Sphaerotilus microaerophilus: one gene and its partners. The protein of the gene in region 2 binds, or shares a complex with, the protein of the main gene of each other region. Links are inferred from orthologs where the notes say so. Each region holds a gene or a part of one and is shown on either strand. Other genes may lie near its edges.

What was found. The genes of interacting proteins can lie anywhere in the genome.
Region 1: the proteins of NGK70_RS06390 (region 2) and pnp are in contact, whole or in part, in a cryo-EM structure (PDB 9QH0), measured with the Escherichia coli proteins. The link is inferred for Sphaerotilus microaerophilus from one-to-one orthologs.
Region 3: the proteins of NGK70_RS06390 (region 2) and eno are in contact, whole or in part, in a solved structure (PDB 2FYM), measured with the Escherichia coli proteins. The link is inferred for Sphaerotilus microaerophilus from one-to-one orthologs.

What each region holds. Positions count from the first base shown.
Region 1 is NZ_AP025730.1:1,774,969-1,777,939, forward strand. It holds pnp (polyribonucleotide nucleotidyltransferase), read left to right. Parts: upstream 1-301; coding sequence 302-2,641; downstream 2,642-2,971. Other genes in the region: rpsO (30S ribosomal protein S15), read left to right, coding at 1-41; NGK70_RS07855 (NAD(P)H-quinone oxidoreductase), read left to right, coding at 2,723-2,971. UniProt on the Escherichia coli protein: Involved in mRNA degradation. Catalyzes the phosphorolysis of single-stranded polyribonucleotides processively in the 3'- to 5'-direction. Also involved, along with RNase II, in tRNA processing.
Region 2 is NZ_AP025730.1:1,440,905-1,447,371, reverse strand. What follows is about bases 1,757-5,195. They hold NGK70_RS06390 (Rne/Rng family ribonuclease), read right to left. Parts: upstream 4,882-5,195; coding sequence 1,957-4,881; downstream 1,757-1,956. Also shown: NGK70_RS06400 (hypothetical protein), read right to left, coding at 1-746; NGK70_RS06395 (OmpA family protein), read right to left, coding at 804-1,649; NGK70_RS06385 (RluA family pseudouridine synthase), read left to right, coding at 5,768-6,467. UniProt on the Escherichia coli protein: Endoribonuclease that plays a central role in RNA processing and decay. Required for the maturation of 5S and 16S rRNAs and the majority of tRNAs. Also involved in the degradation of most mRNAs.
Region 3 is NZ_AP025730.1:4,887,426-4,890,397, forward strand. It holds eno (phosphopyruvate hydratase), read right to left. Parts: upstream 2,144-2,972; coding sequence 857-2,143; downstream 1-856. Other genes in the region: NGK70_RS20930 (GGDEF and EAL domain-containing protein), read left to right, coding at 1-468; ftsB (cell division protein FtsB), read right to left, coding at 564-839; kdsA (3-deoxy-8-phosphooctulonate synthase), read right to left, coding at 2,264-2,972. UniProt on the Escherichia coli protein: Catalyzes the reversible conversion of 2-phosphoglycerate (2-PG) into phosphoenolpyruvate (PEP). It is essential for the degradation of carbohydrates via glycolysis.

The DNA.
Region 1 (2,971 bases), 330 kb from region 2 along the record:
GCTACGTCGCGCTGATCCAGAAGCTGGGCCTGCGCAAGTAATTGCCGCGATGAGGTCGAGGAGCCTGTCCAGGATTGCCGGGGCAGGCTCTTTGCACTTTCACGCATCGGTTCCGGCTGTCGGGTGGCCGGGGTTCTGATTCCTTCACTCCCGTCTTTTGCATGCAGGCCGGTGTCGAGGGCGCTGCTGTGTCATTCCAACGGATCCGCCGGGCGGGGTCGCTGGAATGGCATTGCGCCACACTGAGCTGTCTGCGGGTGCCGCGTCCCACCCTCCGGGCGCATCCAACCAGGAGAACCGCATGAGTCTCTTCAACAAAGTCACCAAGACCTTCCAATGGGGTCAGCACACCGTCACCCTCGAGACCGGCGAGATCTCGCGCCAGGCCAGCGGTGCGGTCATCGTCAACATCGATGACACCGTCGTGCTGTGCACGGTGGTCGGCGCCAAGAACGCCAAGCCCGGCCAGGACTTCTTTCCCCTGACGGTCGACTACATCGAGAAGGCCTACGCTGCCGGCCGCATCCCGGGCAGCTTCTTCAAGCGCGAAGCCAAGCCGTCCGAATTGGAAGTGCTGACCAGCCGCCTGATCGACCGCCCGCTGCGTCCGCTCTTCCCCGAGGGCTTCTACAACGAAGTGCATGTGGTCATCCACACGCTGTCGCTGAACCCGGAAGCCTCGGCCGACATCGCCGCGCTGATCGGCTCGTCCGCTGCGCTGGCCATTTCGGGCATCCCGTTCAACGGCCCGGTGGGTGCGGCCCGCGTGGGCTATGTCAACGGCGAGTACGTGCTCAATCCGGGCCCGACCGCGCTGAAGAGCTCGCAGCTGGATCTGGTGGTGGCCGGCACCGAAGCGGCCGTGCTGATGGTCGAATCGGAAGCGCAGCAGCTGACCGAAGAGGTGATGCTGGGCGCCGTGGTCTACGGCCACGAGCAGGCCAAGGTGGCAATCGCCGCGATCAACGACCTGGTGCGTGATGCCGGCAAGCCGGCCTGGGACTGGACGGCACCGGCCCGCAACGAGCCGCTGATCGCCAAGGTCGCGGAGTTCGGCCAGGCCAAGATCGAGGCCGCTTACCAGATCCGCAACAAGCAGGCGCGCACGCATGCCTGCCGTGCGGCCTATGCTGAAGTGAAGATCTCGCTGGCCGAAGCCGGCGTGGCCTTCGACGGCGTCGAAGTCGACAACCTGCTGTTCGAACTGGAAGCCAAGACCGTGCGTGGCCAGATCCTGGCCGGTGAGCCCCGCATCGACGGCCGCGACACCCGCACCGTGCGCCCGATCGAGATCCGCACCGGCGTGCTGCCGCGCACCCACGGCTCGGCGCTGTTCACCCGCGGTGAAACGCAGGCGCTGGTCGTGGCCACGCTCGGCACCGACCAGGACTCGCAGCGCATCGACGCGCTGGCCGGCGACTTCCGCGACACCTTCCTGTTCCACTACAACATGCCCCCGTTCGCCACCGGCGAAGTGGGTCGCATGGGCACCACCAAGCGCCGCGAGACCGGCCATGGCCGCCTGGCCAAGCGCGCCCTGGTGCCGCTGCTGCCCAACCGGGAAGACTTCGCCCACACCATCCGCGTGGTGTCCGAGATCACCGAGTCCAATGGCTCCTCGTCGATGGCTTCGGTCTGCGGCGGCTGCCTGGCGATGATGGACGCCGGCGTGCCGATGAAGGCCCACGTGGCCGGCATCGCGATGGGCCTGATCAAGGAAGGCAACCGCTTCGCGGTGCTGACCGACATCCTGGGCGATGAAGATCACCTCGGCGACATGGACTTCAAGGTGGCCGGCACGACCGCCGGCGTGACCGCCCTGCAGATGGACATCAAGATCCAGGGCATCACCAAGGAGATCATGCAGGTCGCGCTGGCGCAGGCCAAGGAAGCGCGTCTGCACATCCTGGGCAAGATGGTCGAGGTGGTGGCTGGTGCCAACACCGAGGTGTCGGAGTTCGCGCCGCGCCTGTACACCATGAAGATCAATCCGGAGAAGATCCGTGACGTGATCGGCAAGGGTGGCTCGGTGATCCGTGCGCTGACCGAAGAGACCGGCTGCCAGATCAACATCGACGAAGACGGCACGATCACGATCGCCTCCACCGACGCCGAGAAGGCCGAGGTGGCGAAGAAGCGCATCGCCGACATCACGGCCGAGGCCGAGATCGGCAAGGTCTACGAAGGCCCGGTCACCAAGATCCTGGACTTCGGCGCGCTGATCAACATCCTGCCGGGCAAGGACGGCCTGCTGCACATCAGCCAGATCGCCCACCAGCGCGTCGAGAAGGTCACTGACTTCCTGACCGAAGGCCAGATCGTCAAGGTCAAGGTGCTGGAGACCGACGAGAAGGGCCGCATCAAGCTGTCCATGAAGGCGCTGCTGGAGCGTCCGGAAGGCATGGAAGAAGAGCCGCGCTTCGAGCGCCCGCGCCGTGAGTATGGCGATCGGAATGACCGGGGGGATCGTGGCGACCGGGGGCCGCGCCGTGAGCGTGGTGATCGCCCGGATCGCGGCGAGCGTGGTGACCGTGCCGAGCGTCCGCCGCGTGGCGAGCAGGCGCCCGCGCCTGCCGGTGATGCCGTGTCGGCCGCTCCGGCTGATTCCGGCGACCAGCAGCAACAGCAGCAGCAACAGTGAAGTGAGGTGCGCCTGAGTGGTGATGCCGGCGACCCGAAAGGGCGGCGCCGCGGACGCTCAGGTGGCCGGAGGGCCGCGACGATGAAGGCGATCGAGATCTCCCGTCCGGGCACGCCCGACGTGCTCTGTCTGGCCGAGCGTGCCGACCCCGTGCCGGGGCCGGGTGACGTGCTGATCCGCGTGATGGCCAGCGGCGTGAACCGTCCAGACGTGCTGCAGCGCAAGGGTGCCTACCCGCCACCGCCGGGGGCTTCCGATCTGCCGGGGCTGGAGGTCGCTGGGGTCGTGCTCGGCGGCGATGCGCAGGCCATGGCCGATGCAGGCGTCGCG
Region 2 (6,467 bases):
GCCCTGCGCTCACCGTCGAGGGCATCGCTCAGCCGGCCGGCCTCGGCCTGGACCGCCTCCAGTTGCCCGCTCAGATCGGCTTGGCGCTGCTGCGCCTGCTGCTGCTCGGCGTCGAGCTGCGCGCGCGTGGCATCCCACTGCGCCTGCCGAGCCTCTGCCTGGGCCTGCTGGTCGACCAACCGCTGCCGGGCGGCATCCAGCTCGCCGGCGGTCGCGGATTGCAACTCGGCCAGCGCCTCCTTCTCGCCCTGGGCGGCGTCCAGCCGGGCCTGCAGTGCGCTGAGCTGCGCGACGCTGGCGTCCTTGAACTCGGAGTGCTCCGCCCGCAGGCCCTCAAACGCCTGCCCGACCTTGCCGGCCTGCGCCTGGGTTTCGGCGAGCGTCTCAGCCAGGCGTTGGCTGCTGCTGCGGTGGCTCTCCACCTCCTGGCCCAGCAAGCCGATGCGCTCCATCGCCTCACGCTGGTCCTGCGCCAGCCGGTCGCTGCGCTCCTGCAGGTCTGCGGCCCGGGCCTGGCTGGCGTCGAGGTCGGCCTGGCCCGCGGCCAGCGCCTGCGCATGGCTGTCGCGCAGGGCCGCCATCTCGCCCACGTGGGCGCGCCGGGCCTGTTCGGCTTCGTCACGCTGGGCCTGCCTCTGGGCGTCCTGCGCTCGTCGCGAACACAGGAGGCGGAGCGCAAACCCGAATGCCGCGCCAGCCAGGCAGGCAAGCACGAGATGGAGCCACAACTGGCTGAGCAGGTACATGGTGATCTCCGCGCGATGGCGTCGAAGGGGGGTGGGAGCGTGGATCCGCCGCGCGCCTCAGCGCGTCGACGGTGCCAGATGGAACTCGATGCGGCGATTGCGTTCGTGGGCGGCCGGCGTGTCAGTGGCATCGAGCAGGCGGCTCTCGCCCAGGCCCTCGGCCTTCAATCGCGCAGCAGGCACACCGTCCTTGACCAGCGCCGCCACCACCGCATCGGCACGCCGGCGCGACAGGGCGAGGTTGGCGCCGGCATCGCCCTGGGCGTCGGTATGCCCTTGCACCACGATGCCTGCCTGCGGGCAGCGCAGGGCCTGTTCGCTCAGGCGTTTGAGCAGCGGGGCGCTGCCCGGCGCCAACTCGGCCGAGGCGAGCTTGAATCGCATCTGCTGGGCCTGCAGCAGCCGCGCCATCGCCCGCTGGCAGTCCGCCGCGGCAGCAGTGGCAGCGGAAGCAGCAGTGACAGCGGACGCAGCAGACGCTGCGTTGCCGGCCTTGGTGGCCTCGGCCCCAGCCTCCCCGGGCCGCGAGGGTACAGGGGGCGCGTCGCCCGCTGCGGGCAGCTCCGGCAGCCCGGGCAGGCTGGACGTCTGCCGATCCTCCAGCCGGGCAAAGACACCGGGCGAACCCATCATCGGCATCAGCAAGGTCCCGGCTGCCGTGAAGGCCGCGGCGCGCTGCGCCAGCGAGGGGGCATCGCCCACGATGCGCCCCACCTCGTCGTCGATCTCCAGGCGCGCCCAGGGGAAGCCTGCTGCCTGCAGGATCTGCCCGGCATCGGCCTGTGCATGCTTGCGCACGGTCTGCGCCGCCGCATCACCCCGCCCGAGTGCCGACCAGGCCAAGGCTGCCAGCGCCAGCGCGCCCAGAGCAGCCCACAGTGCACAAGGCACACGACGCCACATGACACATCTCCTCGCATGTGCTCGGCCCCAGGGTCGGATGCCGCGGGATCCACTGATCAGCACAGAGTTACCGTTTGTAATATAGGAGTTGAAGAGAAATAGTTCACGCATTCAGGGGCTTGACAAGCCCATTGACCGGCGGATTCGACAATCAAGCAACACGATCCGCGCGCAGAAACACCGAGCTCCCCCCGCTGAACGCTTGAGCGCATGGACGCAAAAAAGCCGCCGGACAGCAGCCGGGCGGCTTGGGGGCCCTGGAACAACCAGGGCCCGGGTTCAATGGCGAGGGCCTCTCGCCGGTCGATCAGCCCCGCTCGAACGGGAGGGTGAGGCCGGCCAGATCGCGGCGCGTCTCGACCAGCACCAGCGGGCCTTCGTCGATCAGCACCACCGGCTTGATCACCCGCGGCACGCGCACGGGCGCTGGCTCGGAGGCAATTGCCTCCTGCACCGCACGGACCTTGTCGGCATCGCTGTTGACCCATTCCAGGCCGGCGCCGCGCGCCAGTTCGGCCAGGGCATCCAGCGGCAGCACGTAGGGCTGCGCCACGGCGAGCGGCGCGGCCACCGGCGCAACCTCGACCACGATGGGCTCGACCGGAGCGGCGATGGCCTCGGGTTGGGCAGCCACCGCGGCAGGCGCAGCGCCTTCCATGGCCGGCTCGGCCTGTGCCTGTGCGGCAGCGGACTCGCCACCCTCGACGCCCTCGCCCTCCTCACGGCCGCGACCGCGGCCACGGCGGCGGCGGCGGCCGTCGCGCTGTGCATCAGCGCCCTCGGCAGCCGCCTCGTCCACCGCCGTCACCGGTACGGCCCCGGCCTCGCCAGCGGTGCCTTCGACCTGCGTCAGCGGCACGGCGGCCTCGGCGCCCAGTTCGGCGTTCAGCTCCTGGCTCTCGACGCGGCCCTGGCCTTCCTCGCGCTCGCGGCGCGAGCGGCCACCGCGGCGGCGGCGGCGGCCGTCCCGGTCTGCATCGCTCTCGGCGCCCTGCGGCTGGGTGTCCTCGAAGGCCGGTGCAGACACGTCTGCTGCTGCCCCCTCGGCGACGGTGGCCAGCGCACGCCGGTCGGTGCGCGGACCGCGGCCGGCCTCGTCGCCTACCTGGCGCTCGCGGCGCGGCTCGTTGCCGTTGCGGCCCTCAGCGCGTTCGGGACGCTCACCACGTTCAGCCCGGTCGGGGCGTTCACCACGATTCGGGCGCTCTCCTTGGCGTTCTCCTTGGCGCTCACCCTGACGCTCGGCGCGGGCCTCGCCCTTGGCGCCTTCGCCGTTGCGGCGGCGCTCGCCTCGGTCACCCCGGCCCTCGCCGCGGCCGTCCCTGCGTTCACCGCGGCCTTCGCGGCCACCGCGCTCGCCACGGCCTTCACGGCCCTCGCGTTCGGCCGGTTTCGCCGCAGCCGGGGCCTGTACCGCCGGCACCGCTTCGGCCGGAGCCACCTCGGGCGCCACCGTCGGCGCCATGCCGAAGAGCTTGCGCACCCAGCCAAAGAAGCCGTTGCCAGCCGCAGCCGCCGGCGCGGCGGTGGCAACCGGTGCCGACGCGGGAGCCGCAGCTGAATGGGCCACCGGCTGGGCCGGCGCAGCGACCGGCTCGGGCTTGGGCTTGGGCGCCGCAACGGGCGCCGGCTGGTCGGGCAGCACGCCCTTGATGACCGGCTCCTGCCGGGGCTTGGCGTTCTTCTCGCGCCGGGTGATACCAACTTCCTCGTCCGGCTCCTCGATCATCGTGTAGCTGGCGCTGAGGTTCTCCAGACGCGGGTCGTCGTGGCGCAGGCGCTCCAGCTTGTAGTTCGGCGTCTCCAGGTGCTTGTTGGGCACCAGCAGCACCGTGCAGCGCTGCTTGAGCTCGATCTTGGTGATCTCGGTGCGCTTCTCGTTGAGCAGGAAGCTGGTCACCTCCACCGGCACCTGCACGTGCACGGCGGCGGTGTTCTCCTTCAGCGTCTCCTCCTGGATGATGCGCAGGATCTGCAGCGCCGACGACTCGGTGTCGCGGATGTGGCCGGTGCCGTTGCAGCGCGGGCAGGTGATGTGCGAGCCCTCGCTCAGCGCCGGGCGCAGGCGCTGGCGGCTGAGTTCGAGCAGGCCGAACTTGGAAATCGAGCTGAACTGCACGCGGGCACGGTCGAAGCGCAGCGCGTCGCGCAGGCGCTGTTCGACCTCGCGGCGGTTCTTGCTCTCTTCCATGTCGATGAAGTCGACCACGATCAGGCCGCCCAGGTCGCGCAGGCGGCACTGGCGGGCGATCTCGTCGGCGGCTTCGAGGTTGGTGCGGGTGGCGGTTTCCTCGATGTCGCCGCCACGGGTGGCGCGCGCCGAGTTGACGTCCACCGCGACCAGCGCCTCGGTGTGGTCGATCACGATGGCGCCGCCCGAGGGCAGGTTCACCGTGCGGCTGAAGGCCGTCTCGATCTGGTGCTCGATCTGGAAGCGACTGAACAGCGCCGCGTCATCGCGGTAGCGCTTCACGCGATTGGCCGTCTCCGGCATCACGTGGTTCATGAACTGCTTGGCCTGCTCGTAGATGTCGTCCGTGTCGATCAGGATCTCGCCGATGTCGGCGGTGAAGTAGTCCCGGATCGCTCGGATGACCAGCGACGATTCCTGGTAGATCAGGAAGGCACCCCGGCCGGCCCTGGACGCCTCGTCGATGGCGGTCCACAGCTTGAGCATGTAGTTGAGGTCCCACTGCAGCTCGGGCGCCGTGCGGCCGATGCCGGCGGTGCGGGCGATCAGGCTCATGCCCTTGGGGTATTCGAGCTGGTCGAGGTTCTCCTTGAGCTCCTCGCGCTGCTCACCCTCGATGCGCCGGCTCACGCCGCCGCCGCGCGGGTTGTTGGGCATGAGCACCAGGTAGCGCCCGGCCAGACTGACGAAGGTGGTCAGCGCCGCGCCCTTGTTGCCACGCTCTTCCTTCTCGACCTGGACCAGCAGCTCCTGGCCGTTGGAGATGACGTCGGAGATCTTGGCGTCGCGGACGCTGACGCCTTCCTTGAAATACTGGCGCGAGATTTCCTTGAACGGCAGGAAGCCGTGGCGGTCCTCGCCGTAGTCGACGAAACACGCTTCCAGGGAGGGCTCGACGCGCGTGACGACGGCCTTGTAGATATTGCCCTTGCGTTGTTCGCGGCCCTCGATCTCGGTTTCGAAATCGAGCAGTTTCTGGCCGTCGACGATCGCCAGGCGCCTTTCCTCGGGCTGCGTGGCGTTGATGAGCATGCGCTTCATGCGGTCTCCTGTTGCACCGTGGCAGCCTGTGGCCGCACACGACGCTCATGCAAAACGTCACCACCGGGTCAAAACCCGGCGGCAACCTGACGTCGATGCACGAACTCAGCGCAACAGCACCGTGAAGGAATCGCCCTGGACTGCGGTCGGTGCAGGCGTGGCGGCTCGATGCCGCCCACCCTCAGACCGGCAGCGTTGGCGCGTGCGCCGGCTTGCGAGGCGCCGCTGCCGGCCCCAAGGCCATCCCGTGATGCCGGCCGACCGACCGGCAGGGCACTGTGCCGCGCATCCGGCGCGACAGTGGCGCGCGGTGGGCAGCCCGAGGCGCCAGCGGCTCGACACGCCCGCCGGCTCCGCCGGGCTTCACCCGGGGGAGGAGGCAGGCGAGCGCGGGGGCACTCGTGGGGAGGATGGACATGGGCATGCAACGACGCGTCCCTTGCCGGACGCAGGCCACAGCCTCGGCGCCGCCGCCGCCACCCGACCCCCTTGGATCGGCAGCAGCGATGGGCCCCGGCTGCAGCCGGAAACCTTGTGATGAAGTCCTGTCAGCGTGAATTCTTGCGCCTGGCTCACCCATCCGCCGGCTCACCTTGGGAGGCGGCACCATGGGCAGCACCCGACGCTGCATCACCGATGGAATCGCCCTGCGCACCTCAGGCGCGGCCGGCCGACTCCCCACTTCCCGCTGCGGTGCCCGGTAAACTCTGACAAATCAAACACTTACAGCGTGAACGTGGTGCGAAAGATTATAGGGGTATCGGCAGGCAGGACACCGGGCAGAAAAGCCGGTGATTCCCCCGCCCCGCGCAAGCCCCGCCCGGGGGGGAATCCCCGATCCACGGCGCCGATCATCACCCCAGGCCGGCCGGCAGCGCCCACGCCCCTGCGCGTCAAGCCGGCCACGGCGCCCGCTGCATCGCCGGTCGGCGCTGGCGCCGCCGCGGTGCGGCACCTGGTCGTCGACGAGGGCAGCGCCGGGCAGCGGCTGGACAACTTCCTGCTGCGCGAACTGAAGGGCGCGCCCAAGACGCTCGTCTACCGCATCATCCGCAGCGGCGAGGTGCGGGTGAACAAGGGCCGTGCTGGCGCCGACACCCGCGTGGAGGCCGGTGACGAGGTGCGCGTGCCGCCGCTGCGCCTGGCCGAGCGCGACCCCGCCGAGGGCGCTGCGGTGCCGGCGCGCGAGTTCCCGCTGCTCTTCGAGGACGAGCACCTTCTGGCCATCGACAAGCCCGCCGGCGTGGCGGTGCACGGCGGCTCGGGGGTCAGCTTTGGCGTCATCGAGCAGCTGCGCCGGGCCCGGCCCGAGGCGCGCTTCCTGGAACTGGTGCACCGGCTGGACCGCGAGACCTCCGGCATCCTGCTGATTGCCAAGAAGCGCAGCGCACTGACTGCGCTGCAGGACCAGTTCCGCCAGCGCGAGACGGGCAAGACCTATGCGGCGCTGGTGATTGGCGCCTGGCCGGCCGCGCTCAAGGTGATCGACGTGGCGCTGCACAAGTACCTCGACGCCGCGGGCGAGCGCCGCGTGAAGGCGGTCCCGGCCGACCACCCCGACGGCCGGCGTTCGATCAGCCTGGTGC
Region 3 (2,972 bases), 3.4 Mb from region 2 along the record:
CTGGCCCTCTCGGCCTGGCTGCACCACCTGCGCTCGCTGGACGTGGACGGCTCCTGCGTCGTCGTGGAGATCACCGAGGGCCTGCTGATGGAGGCCGGCCCCGAGGTGACGCGGCAGCTGCTGCGCTTCCGGGATGCGGGGGTGCAGGTGGCACTGGACGATTTCGGCACCGGCTACTCGTCACTGGCGTACCTGAACCGGCTGGACATCGACTACATCAAGATCGACCGCTCCTTCGTGAGCAACCTGAAGCCCGCATCGCCGGACCTGGCGCTGTGCGAGGGCATCGCGATGATGGCGCACAAGCTCGGCCTGAAGGTGGTGGCCGAAGGCGTCGAGACCGAAGAGCAACGCGCCCTGCTGCAGGCGGCGGGCTGCGACTACGGCCAGGGCTACCTCTTCTCACGCCCGGTGCCGGCCACACAGTTCGACGCGCTGCTGGCGCACAGGTCGCACGAGCCGGCCTGACCGGCAGAGCAACCACGCAAGCGTTTCAGCAAAAGACAAAAGGGGCTCTCGGGCCCCTTTTTGCATCGCCAGCCGAACCCGCCAGCGGCCGCACCTCAGCGCGCGGGCGTGTACTGCACCAGCAGCTCGTTCGGCCGGACCATGCCGAGCTCGGCACGGGCCTTTTCCTCGATGATCTCGCGCCCGGTCTGCAGATCGGTCACTTCCGCCTGCAGGCGGTCGTTGCGCACCCGGGCCTGCTCGTTGAGCGCCTGCTGCTCGGCCACCTGCGCGCGCAGCTCCAGCACGCGCGGCACCCCAGAGCGGCCGAACCACAGCTCGGCATGCACGTAGCCGAGCAGGGCAACCAGGACGAGGGTGACGCCGCGCATGGGTCAGCAGCGCCCGATCAGCGCAGGTTGTAGAAGGCCGCGCGGCCCGGGTACACCGCCACGTCGCCCAGGTCTTCCTCGATGCGCAGCAGCTGGTTGTACTTGGCCATGCGGTCGCTGCGGCTCATCGAGCCGGTCTTGATCTGGCCGGCGTTGGTGCCCACAGCGATGTCGGCGATGGTGCTGTCTTCCGTCTCGCCCGAGCGGTGGCTGATCACGGCCGTGTAGTTGGCGCGCTTGGCCATCTCGACGGCGGCGAAGGTCTCGCTGAGCGTACCGATCTGGTTGATCTTGATGAGGATCGAGTTGGCGATGCCCTTCTCGATGCCTTCCTTCAGGATGCGGGTGTTGGTCACGAACAGGTCGTCCCCCACCAGCTGGACCTTCTTGCCCAGGCGCTGCGTCAGGTGCGCCCAGCCAGCCCAGTCGCCCTCGTGCATGCCATCTTCGATGCTGATGATGGGGTACTTGTCCACCCAGGTGGCCAGCATGTCGGTCCAGGCCTCGGCGGTCAGCGACAGGTTGCCTTCGCCGGCCAGCACGTACTTGCCGCCGTGGTAGAACTCGCTGGCCGCGCAGTCCAGGCCCAGGGCGATCTGGTCACCGGCACGGTAGCCGGCCATGTCGATGGCCTGCAGGATCATCTGGATCGCCGCTTCGTGGCTCTCGACGCTGGGGGCAAAGCCGCCTTCGTCACCGACCGCGGTGCTGATGTGCTTGTCGTGCAGGATCTTCTTGAGCGCGTGGAAGGTCTCGGCACCCCAGCGCAGGGCCTCGCGCAGGCTCGGCGCGCCCACGGGGATGATCATCATCTCCTGCAGGTCCAGGCTGTTGTTGGCGTGCGCGCCGCCGTTGATGACGTTCATCATCGGCACGGGCAGCTGCACCGCGCCCATGCCGCCGAAGTAGCGGTACAGCGGCAGGCCGGACTCTTCCGCGGCGGCGCGCGCCACGGCCATCGAGACGGCCAGCATCGCGTTGGCGCCCAGGCGGCCCTTGTTGTCGGTGCCGTCCAGGTCGATCAGGGTCTTGTCCAGGAAGCTCTGCTCGCTGGCGTCCAGGCCCAGCACGGCTTCGCTGATCTCGGTGTTGATGTTCTGCACCGCCTTGAGCACGCCCTTGCCCAGGTAGCGGCTCTTGTCGCCGTCGCGCAGCTCGATGGCCTCGCGGCTGCCGGTGGAGGCGCCGCTGGGCACGGCCGCGCGGCCCATGGTGCCGCTTTCCAGCAGCACGTCGCATTCAACGGTGGGGTTGCCGCGGCTGTCGAGAACTTCGCGGCCGACGATGTCGACGATGGCGCTCATCTTGGGGGACTCCTGTTGTGTCAAAAATTCACTGCGCGCATGGTGCCGCAAAGACGCCGGGGTGCGCGTGACCGCTGCGTCGGCGTGCCGATCAGCCGTGCAAAGTTGCAGCCGGCTTGATCAGCATGAAAAGTGATTCTCCAGCAGCGGTTGCTGCTTGACGACACGGTCCAGCGCGACCAGCTGCTCCAGCAGCGCGCGCATGTGCTTGAGCGGCACCGCGTTCGGCCCATCGGACCAGGCCTCGGCCGGCTCCGGGTGCGTTTCCATGAACAGCCCCGCCACGCCGGCGGCGACACCCGCGCGGGCCAGCACCGGCACCATCTCGCGCGCACCGCCGCTCACGTTGCCCAGCCCGCCGGGCTTCTGCACCGAGTGGGTGACGTCGAACACCACCGGCGCGCCGGATTGGCGCATCTCGGCCAGGCTGGTCATGTCGGCCACGAGGTTGTTGTAGCCAAAGCTCACGCCGCGCTCGCAGGCCAGGAAGCGGTCTTCCGACAGGCCGGCCTCTCGCGCGGCGGCGCGGGCCTTGTCGATGACGTTCTTCATGTCCCAGGGCGCGAGGAACTGGCCCTTCTTGATGTTCACCGGACGGCCGGACATCGCCACCGCGCGGATGAAATCGGTCTGGCGGCACAGGAAGGCCGGCGTCTGCAGCACGTCCACCACGCTGGCGACCTCGGCCACCTGGGCCTCGTCGTGCACGTCGGTGATCACCGGCAGGCCGGTCTGGCGGCGCACCTCGTCGAGGATCTTCAGGCCCGCGTCGATGCCCACGCCGCGCTGGCTGCTGCCCGACGAGCGGTTGGCCTTGTCGAAGGAGCCC